3 regions of the Frigoribacterium sp. CF331 genome follow, and region 1 is predicted to be linked to each of the others. Evidence: predicted binding sites of a transcription regulator. Region 1 holds the regulator's gene; each other region holds the start of a gene.
What was found. Region 1 encodes LexA, which represses DNA repair genes until DNA is damaged. Its sites were predicted from a motif close to TCGAACANNTGTTCGA; they were not measured.
Positions count from the first base shown of each region.

Region 2: the regulator LexA is predicted to act here: its motif matches at 1,472-1,487, upstream of AC3CCI_RS13995 (DNA polymerase III subunit alpha).
Region 3: the regulator LexA is predicted to act here: its motif matches at 1,451-1,466, upstream of AC3CCI_RS11910 (Rv2578c family radical SAM protein).

Region 1 covers NZ_CM173545.1:310,301-313,575, reverse strand. Annotated here, with positions in the region: gene hflX (GTPase HflX) at 1-986, shown strand, start outside; gene lexA (transcriptional repressor LexA) at 1,084-1,797, opposite strand; gene AC3CCI_RS01430 (hypothetical protein) at 2,071-2,439, shown strand; gene AC3CCI_RS01425 (histidinol-phosphate transaminase) at 2,533-3,275, shown strand, end outside.
Region 2 covers NZ_CM173545.1:3,012,580-3,015,854, reverse strand. Annotated here, with positions in the region: gene AC3CCI_RS14000 (FUSC family protein) at 84-1,394, opposite strand; gene AC3CCI_RS13995 (DNA polymerase III subunit alpha) at 1,527-3,275, shown strand, end outside.
Region 3 covers NZ_CM173545.1:2,554,270-2,557,544, reverse strand. Annotated here, with positions in the region: gene AC3CCI_RS11915 (sensor histidine kinase) at 1-97, opposite strand, end outside; gene AC3CCI_RS11910 (Rv2578c family radical SAM protein) at 282-1,442, opposite strand; gene AC3CCI_RS11905 (malate:quinone oxidoreductase) at 1,548-2,972, opposite strand; gene AC3CCI_RS11900 (aspartate-semialdehyde dehydrogenase) at 3,158-3,275, opposite strand, start outside.

The DNA.
Region 1 (3,275 bases):
GCACGGCCGTCATCCTCGACATCTTCAGCCAGCACGCCAAGAGTCGTGAGGGCAAGGCGCAGGTCGAGCTGGCCCAGCTCGAGTACCTGCTGCCGCGCCTCCGCGGTTGGGGTGAGTCGATGTCGCGACAGGCCGGTGGTCAGGTAGGAGGCGCGGGTGCCGGAATGGGCAGCCGCGGCCCCGGTGAGACCAAGATCGAGCTCGATCGGCGTCGCATCCACACGCGCATGGCCCGGCTGCGTCGGCAGATCAAGGAGATGAAGCCCGCGCGGGACGCCAAGCGGGCGAACCGTGACCGCAACGAGGTGCCCACCGTCGCCATCGCGGGCTACACCAACGCGGGCAAGTCGAGTCTGCTGAACCGTCTCACCAGTGCCGGCGTGCTCGTCGAGAACGCGCTGTTCGCCACCCTCGACGCGACGGTCCGCAAGAGCTCGACGGCCGACGGCCGCCCGTTCACCTACGCCGACACGGTCGGGTTCGTCCGCAACCTGCCGCACCAACTGGTCGAGGCGTTCCGGTCGACACTCGAAGAGGTCGAAGCGTCCGACGTCATCGTGCACGTCGTCGACGGGTCGCACCCCGACCCGGCCGCCCAGCTCGCCACCGTGCGTGACGTCATCGCCGAGGTCGACGGTCGGGACATCGCCGAGATCGTCGTCTTCAACAAGAGCGACCTCGTCGACGCCGACCAGCGTCTCGTGCTGCTCGGCCTCGAACCGACCGCGGTCTTCGTCTCGGCGCGGACGGGCGAGGGCGTGGACGAACTCCTCGCACGCATCGCGTCGGTCCTGCCCGAGCCCGAGATCGAGCTCGACCTGCTGGTGCCCTACGACCGCGGCGACGTGGTGTCACACCTGCACGACTCGGGTCGTGTCGTCAGCACCGACTACGAAGAGGACGGCACGCGGGTGCACGCCCGGGTCTACCCGAGCGACGTCGCCGGGCTGACGGAGTACGTCGCCCCGGCCACGGCGGTCCGCTGACGCCCAGCGGCCACGCCCCACACGACGTCGCGCCGGTCACCCTCGAGGGTGACCGGCGCGACGTCGTGTCGGGCGCAGACGGGGTGCCCCGTCGGCACTAGACCGAGCGCAGCACGGCGACGACCTTGCCCACGATCTGGGCATGGTCGCCGACGATGGGTTCGAAGGCGCTGTTGCGGGGGAGCAGCCAGGTGTGGCCGTCTCGCTGACGGAACACCTTGACGGTCGCCTCGTCGTCGAGCATGGCGGCGACGATGTCGCCGTTCTCGGCGTCCTGCTGCTGGCGGACGACGACCCAGTCGCCGTCGCAGATGGCCGCGTCGATCATCGAGTCGCCGACCACGCGCAGCATGAACAGCTCGCCCTTGCCCACGAGCTGACGCGGCAGGGGCATGACGTCCTCGATCTGCTGCTCGGCCGTGATGGGGATGCCGGCCGCGATGCGCCCGACCATGGGCACGTGCGCGGTGTCTCCGTCGTCGCTCGTCGTGAAGACGGTGGCCGGGGCGGGGGTCGGCGCCACGTCGTCCACGAGCACCTCGAGCGCGCGCGGTCGGTTCGGGTCGCGCCGGATGCGTCCGGCCAGTTCGAGCTGGTTGAGCTGGTGCGTCACGCTCGAGAGCGACCTCAAGCCGACGGCGTCCCCGATCTCGCGCATGCTCGGCGGGTAACCGCGGTGACCGATGCTCTCGGTGATGGCCGCGAGGATCGTCGACTGCTTGGCCGTCAACTCCTTGCGGGGGAGGAGACCGGATTCAGCCCGACGGGTCGCGTCGGGGGCCGCCTGCGGGGTGCGCTTCGGGTCGCTCATGGGTCTCCTGCCGTCGATGTCGGTGGTCCCTGTTTGACTCCTACCACCGATCGAAACCGTATCCGATCGGGCGGTGTCGACAAAACACATGTTCGAGTGTGTCGCGTCTTTCCCTCCCGATCGAGCCCGAGTACCGGGTCCAGATCCCGTCCCAGGGGTTGATCGCCGTCGAAATCGAATGTATGTTCGGAACACGTCTTCGTGTCCGGCATTCCCGGCCGAGTGCCGGGCACGAACTCGTCCCCTGTCTTCCCACGCTGAAAGGACCACCTCATGAGCGTCACCTCATCTCCCGCAGTTGTGTCCCCCGCCGACTCTCCCCGGGTCGTACGGTCGCGCCTCCGCATCACGCGGCGCGGTCGCGCGGTCGTCGCGGCGCTCGTGGCGGTCCCGGCGGTCGTCGTCGCCGGCGCGCTGGTGATCAACGGCGGCGGGGCGGTCGCGTCCGACACGACCGGCTCCTCCGACTTCCAGCACGTCACGGTCGACGGCGGTGAGACCCTGTGGCAGGTCGCCTCCGAGATCGCCCCGAGCTCGGACCCCCGCGACGTCATCGCCGACCTCGTCTCGCTCAACAACCTGCCCAGCGCCGAGGTCTCCGCCGGGCAGAGCCTCGCGGTGCCGACGCAGTACACCCGCTGACCCCGAGGTCCGGGCGGCAGGCCGTCGCCGCGACCGTGTGTTCCCCCGACCCGGGCGGGCTGGCACCGGACCGACCGCCCGTACGATGGTGGGGTGTCCTTCAGTCTCGACGACCTGCCCATCCGTGACGACCTGCGTGGTCTGACGCCCTACGGCGCCCCGCAGAAGAAGGTCCCGGTCGCCCTCAACGTCAACGAGAACACGCATCCCATCCCCGAGGACGTCGCCCGAGACATCGTCGAAGCGATGGCCCGAGCGGTGCTCGACGTGAACCGCTACCCCGACCGCGAGTTCACCACCCTGCGCGATTCCCTCGCCACGTACCTGGGGCACGGCTTGACCCGGGACAACATCTGGGCCGCGAACGGGTCGAACGAGGTCATCCAGCAGCTGCTCCAGGCCTTCGGCGGTCCGGGTCGCTCGGTGCTGGGCTTCCCGCCGACCTACTCCATGCACTCGATCATCACCGCGGGCACGGGCAGCCGGTGGGTCGAGGGTCGTCGAGACGAGGGCTTCGGCATCTCGCCCGAGACGGCCGTCGCCGAGATCGAGCGGACCCAGCCCGACATCGTCTTCTTCTGCGGTCCCAACAACCCCACCGGGACTCCGCTCGACCTGGCGACCATCGAGGCCGCCTACGAGGCCACCGACGGCATCGTCTTCGTGGACGAGGCCTACGCCGAGTTCATGCCGACCGGCCAGCCGACGGCCCTGACCCTCCTCGAGGGGCGTGAGCGACTCGTCGTCTCACGGACGATGAGCAAGGCCTTCGCCTTCGCCGGCGCCCGGGTGGGCTACCTGGCCGCGCACCCGGCGGTGACGGACGCGCTCCGTCT
Region 2 (3,275 bases), 640 kb from region 1:
GGCCGGGTGGGGGCACGGGTCGCGTCTCGGCGTCGGTGCCCGGTCAACCGTACTGCTCCCGGAGGTCGTGCGCCGTATCGGGGTCAGCGGGCGTCGTCGTCGGCGCGACCGGCGGGGGCGTCGTCGTCCTGCCCGGTGTCGTGCGGCGCGGTGTCGCGGGGGGCGCTCGCGTCGTCGACCGGCCCCGTGCTGTCGGTGCCGCCCACGCGGCCGCCGGTGCCGTCGTCGTCCGCCGCGCGCGCCTCCTCGGCGGCGTCGTCCTCGGGGCGGGGCGCGGTCGTGTCGTCGGGGTCGAGGGCGGCGACGACGCGTCCGAGCGAGACCGCGATCGAGACCCCGCCGCTCGTGGCGGTGGTCGGGCGGTCGCGATGGCGGTCGACCGCGTCCCAGAGGTCGGCGACGCGGCGGCGGGCGTCGGTGAACGCGTCGGCGTCGTCCGTGCCGTGGCGTCGGATGACGGTGGCGACGCCGTGAACGGCGTGGGCGACGTCGGGCGCGAGGTCGTCGGGCATGCCGATCTGGCGGCCGATGCGACGGCCGAGGATGCCCGAGACCTCGGCCACGTCCTGCAGGTGGAACGACACGCGCTCGTAGACGGCGAGGTCGGCGTACTCCTGGCCCAGGTCACGGCGCCGCAGCAGCCGGCGGGGGTTGAGGTGGCGGGACTCGTCGGCGTACCGGACGGCCTCGCGCACCCGACGCAGGGTGCTCGGCAGGACGCCGACGCGGCGTTCCCACTCGTCGTCCTCGAGCGGCCAGGTCGTCTCGAACACCCCGGCGATCTCGTCGGCCCGGTCGGCGAGCGAGTCCCGGACGCGGGCGAGGCGCTCCTCGGCGCGTGAGGCGTAGAGCGGCGGCACGAGCACCAGGTTGACCACGACGCCGACGACGACGCCGACGCCGACCTGCACGACGTAACCCAGCGAGTAGGCCTCGGCGTTCGAGCCGCCGAGCAGCAGGACGAACAGCCCGGCCGTCAGCACCCAGTCGCGACCGGCGCCGAGCCAGCGGATGCCGGCCACGAGGACGCCCACCCCGACGACGAGCGCGACGGCGAGGACGCCGGGCCGCCCCTCCTGCAGGGCGAAGACCGTGGTGGCGAGGACGATGCCGACGACGAGGCCGAGCAGCACCTGGAACCCCTGCCGCACCGAGCTCTTGATCGTCGGGTACATGGCGATGACGGCGCCGAGCGGGGCGTAGTAGGGGTACTCGGCCGCCACGCCCGGCACGTGCGGGGCGATCCAGTAGGCGAGTGCCGCGGCGAGCGCGGTCTTCACCGCGAGCAGGAGGCGCGGCTGGGCCAGCAGGACGCGGGTCCAGTGGGTGGCGGTGCGGGCGTCGCGACGCAGGGCGCCCCCTCGGCGGGGCGGGGCGGGGCGTCGATCAGGCATGCCCCGATGATGACAGGCGGCGGGACGGGACGGACGGGTGACGGGCACGACGGGTCGGCTCGGGCGACGTACACTGGTCGAACACCTGTTCGAACGACCCGGCCGGGGGTTCAGCAGCCCGAGGTACCGACCATGAGCTTCACCCACCTGCGCGTCGCGTCGGCGTTCAGCGCGCACCACGGCACGGCACACCCGAAGGCGCTCGTCGACGCCGCCGTCGCGGCGGGGGCCGACGCCGCGGCGATCACCGACCGGGACGGGCTGTACGGGGCGATCCGTCACATCGGAGCGTGCCGGACGGCGGGCGTCGACCCGATCGTCGGGGTGGAGCTGGGCTGTCGTGACGACCGCGAAGGGGGCGCGTCGGTCGATGGGGCCGACGGGCGCGACGGCTCGGGCGGGTCGGGCGCCGTCGACCGCATCGTGGTGCTGGCGCACGGGGCACGGGGTGGTGGCCCCGCGAAGGCCGGGTGGGCGGCGCTGTGCCGCCTGATCAGCGCGTCGCACGGGCGGGCCACCCGCAAGGCCAGCGGCAGTGCCAACAGCGTCGCGACGATCGCCCGGTCGCGGGTGCGGGGGTTCGTGCAGGGCGAGACCGAGCCCGCGGCGACCGTCCTGCTGGGGCCCGACTCCGACGTCGGGCGACTGGTTCAGGCCGGGCGGCACAGCGAGGCGGCGGCGTCCCTGTCGGACTGGGCGGCCGCGCTGCCGGGCGGGGTCGTGGTCGAGGTCGTCTGCCACCTGACCGAGCCGGGCGAGAGCCGCAGCATCCGGCACGCGGCGCGCATGCTCGAGCTCGCCGACCACGTCGGGGTGCCGGCCGTGCTGACGAACGCGGTGCGCTACCTCGACCCCGACGAGGCGGTCACGGCCGACGTGCTCGACTCGGCCGGTCACCTGGCCGCGCTCGGCTCGTTCCGGCCCCAGCCCAACGCCCAGGCGTACCTCAAGGGCCCCGGCGACATGCGCCGGCTGGCCCGTCTGGTGAGCGACGCCTCGTCGTTGCCGCGCAGCGCCGGCGACGAGATGCTCGCCGCGACCGAGCGACTGGCCGACCGGTGCCGGCTCGACCCCGCCGCCGACCTCGGCTGGGGCCGTCCCAAGGTGCCAGAACTCAGCGCGATCGGCATCGACGGCGACCCCGACCAGGCCCTGTTCCGACGGGCCGAGGCGGGCGTCACCGAGCGCTTCGGCGATGCCGACCGAGCCCTGCGCGACAAGGTCGAGGACAGGATGCGCTACGAGCTCGGCATCATCACCGGTTTCGGCTTCGCGGGGTACTTCCTCACCGTGGCCGACGTCTCGGCACTGATGCGCGACCTGCGGGTGCGCAACGCGGCGCGGGGGTCGGGTGCCGGCAGCCTGGTCACCTACCTGTTGCGCATCTCGAACGTCGACCCGATCGAGCACGACCTGCTGTTCGAGCGGTTCCTCGGCAACAAGCGCGAGACCCTGCCCGACATCGACATCGACGTCGAGTCGGCCAGGCGACACGAGGTCTACCGGGCCGTCTTCGACCGGTACGGCAGCAACCGGGTCACGCTCATGTCGATGCAGTCCACCTACCGGGGTCGCGGTGCCGTGCGCGACGCCGGCCTCGCCCTGGGGCTCGACGACGAGCAGATCGACCTCGTGGCCAAGAACGTCTGGCGGTCGAACGCCCGCGACCTGCGCACCGCGATGGCCGAGAAGCCCGAGCTGCGCGAGATCGCCGAGCTGGCCCGCAGCAACGACCAGATCGACCTGCTGGTCGACCTCAGCGAACGGCTCGACCGCCTGCCCCGGCACATCTCGATGCACCCGTGCGGGGTGATCCTCGGCGACTCCGACCTGCTCAGCACCACCCCCGTGCAGCCGAGCGGCATCGGCCTGCCGATGAGC
Region 3 (3,275 bases), 1.1 Mb from region 1:
CGGCGACCAGCACGGTGGCCGCGATGGCGTGGCACGCCCTCGACACGGAGTCCCCGAGGGCCGCCGGTGCGAGGTGGGCCGGGAGGCCGAGCAGCATGAGGCCTCCTGATCGGCTCGTTCGTCGTCTGGAGAGATCATGGCAGAAGCCTGACCACGGGTGTACCCCGACATGTGGTGACATCGACGGGGTCATGCGGGTCGGAGCCGCCGTTTGTGCCCCGTTCGGTCGGGTCGGGGCACAGCTGGGGCGCGCCCGGCCGGACACCCCCCCTCGGATCGGGTCAGAACAACCGGGGCTGAGGGGACCGGGCACCGCCCGGGAGCTCGTGGGCGATCAGCGCGCGCGGAGCTCGTGACGACCCGGACTCGGCCGGCACGGCGTCGACCGCCGGACCACCGGCCCGGCCGTTCAGCCCCATCAACCGCAGCGATCGTGCGCTGTCGTCGAGGGCGGCCGAGCGCATCGACCCGGTGGACGGGTCGGCTCGCCCCTTCTCGAGGCCGTACTCGCGCAGCAGCGGCCGCATGCGGGCTGCCAACCACGAGCGGTAGCCCGTCGGGGCGTAGGTGCCTTGGGAGTAGAGCGAGCGGTACCTCGGGACGAGCTCGGGGTGCTCGCGTTCGAGCCAGGCGAACCACCACTCTCGGACGCCGGGCTTGAGGTGGAGTGCGCTGTACATGACGCTCGAGGCACCCGAGTCGCGCACGGCGGCGAACGCCGCGTGCAGGTGGTCGAGCCCGTCGGTAAGGTACGGCAGGACGGGCATCATGAACACGGAGCAGGACAGCCCGAGGTCGCGGGCCGCCGCGACGGTGGCCAGGCGGGCGGCGGTCGTCGGCGTGCCCGGCTCGACGGACTGCTGCAGGTCGTCGTCGTGGATCGCGATCGACATGGCCAGGTCGACGGGCACGTGCTCTGCGGCCTCGGCGAGCAGGGGCAGGTCGCGCCGCAGCAACGTGCCCTTGGTGAGAATGCTGAAGGGCGTGCCCGAGTCGGCCAGGGCGGCGATGATGCCGGGCATCAGGCGGTAGCGCCCCTCGGCCCGCTGGTACGGGTCGGTGTTCGTGCCGAGGGCCACCGGGTGGTGCTGCCACGTCGGTCGGTGCAGTTCGCGCGCGAGCACCTCGGCGACGTTCACCTTCACGACGATCTGCCGGTCGAAGTCGTCGCCGCCGTCGAGGTCGAGGTACTCGTGGGTGGGACGGGCGAAGCAGTAGACGCAGGCGTGACTGCACCCCCGGTACGGGTTGATGGTCCAACCGAACGGCAGGGCCGAGTCGCCACCCGGGACGCGGTTCAGAGCGCTCTTCGCGACCACCTCGTGGAAGGTCACCCCGGCGAACTCGGGCGTCGTGACCGAGGTGATGAGGTTGTTCAGGCGTGCCAGGCCGGGCAGGGCCGACGCCTTCTCGGTGTCGACCGCTTGCTCTGACCATCGCATGGCCCCATTCGAACACACGTTCGAACGGGGGTCAAGCCGGTCGGGGCCTGTCCTCGCCGCCGGGTCGCCCCGGGGGCGACGGCGGACGGAGGACGGGGAGGCGCGTCAGGCGTGGATGCCGAGGGCCTCGGCCGTCGCCCCGATGGTCGACGCCGCACGCCGCTCGTCGGACGACAGGTCGTCGCCGTAGGTCGGGATCATCGCGTTGAGACGGGGCTTCCAGGCCGCGATGCGGTCGGGGAAGCACCGCTCGAGCACGGTGAGCATGATCGGCACGGCGGTCGACGCACCGGGAGACGCGCCCAGGAGGCCGGCGATGGTGCCGTCGCCCGCCGTGATGACCTCGGTGCCGAACTGCAGCACCCCGCCCTTCTTCGCGTCCTTCTTGATGACCTGCACGCGCTGCCCGGCCGTGATGCGGTACCAGTCCTTCGGGTCGGCGTCGGGCATGAACTCCCGGAGCGACTCGAACTTGGCCTGCTTGCTCGCGGCGAGCTGGCCCACGAGGTACTTCACCAACGACAGGTTGGCGAGCCCGGCCCGGATCATCGGGTAGAGGTTGTGCGGGCGGATCGAGGCGAAGAGGTCGAGCAGCGAACCGTGCTTCAAGAACTTGGGGCTGAAGCCGGCGTAGGGCCCGAACATGAGGCTGGCCCGGCCGTCGACCACGCGCGTGTCGAGGTGGGGCACCGACATCGGCGGCGACCCCACGGCGGCCTTGCCGTAGACCTTCGCCTGGTGCTTGCCGACCACGGCGGGGTCGTCGCAGCGGAGGAACTCGCCGCTGACCGGGAACCCGCCGAAGCCCTTGATCTCGTCGATGCCGGACTTCTGCAGGAGGTGCAGGGCCCCGCCACCGGCACCGACGAACACGAACCGGGCGTCGACCGTCGTGGCGGTGCCCCCTGCGCGCAGGGCGACGCGCCAGGTGCCGTCGCGGAGCTTGGTGAGGTCGGTGACCCGGTGGTCGACCTCGAGGCCCGCCCCTTCGCCCTGCAGGTAGGCGAACAGGAGGCGCGTGAGAGAGCCGAAGTCGACGTCGGTGCCGGCCGCGATGCGGGTCGCGGCGATCGGTTGCCCCTCGGCACGCCCCGGGATGAGCACAGGCGCCCACGACTCGATGACCGACGAGTCGGTGCTGAACTCGAGCCCTTGGAACAACGGGTGCTCGCGCAGCGCGTCGTAACGCTTGCGGAGGTACTCGACGTTCTTCTCGCCCCAGACGAAGCTCATGTGCGGGGTCGAGTTGATGAAGGCGTCGGGCTGGGGCAGCGCGCCCTCGGCGACGAGGAACGACCAGAACTGGCGGGACACCTGGAACTGCTCGTTGACCTTGACGGCGCTCGAGGTGTCGATCGTGCCGTCGGCCCGCTCGGGCGTGTAGTTCAGCTCGCAGAGTGCCGAGTGCCCCGTGCCCGCGTTGTTCCAGGGGTTGCTCGACTCTAGGGCGACGTCGCCGAGGGCCTCGTAGATCTGGATCGTCCAGCTCGGCTCGAGCTGCTTGATCATGGCACCGAGGGTGGCACTCATGATGCCGCCCCCGATGAGGGCTACGTCGACGGGCTTCTTCGCATCGGTCACGGGGGTCAGTCTAGGCCCGGGCCCCGGGCGGGCCACGGGTGCCCGGCACGACGTGGCCCGATGGTGTCTCGACGTCGAGAGACCGGGGCCGGCGTCGGAGGCGGCCGGACCCGGCCGGACCCCACCGGAACGGCTCAGGCGACGGCGGCGCGCCTCGCGGCGACGAGCTCGGCGATCTGGACGGCGTTGAGAGCCGCGCCCTTCCGCAGGTTGTCGTTGCTGATGAAGAGCGCGAGCCCGCGGTGCCCGGGG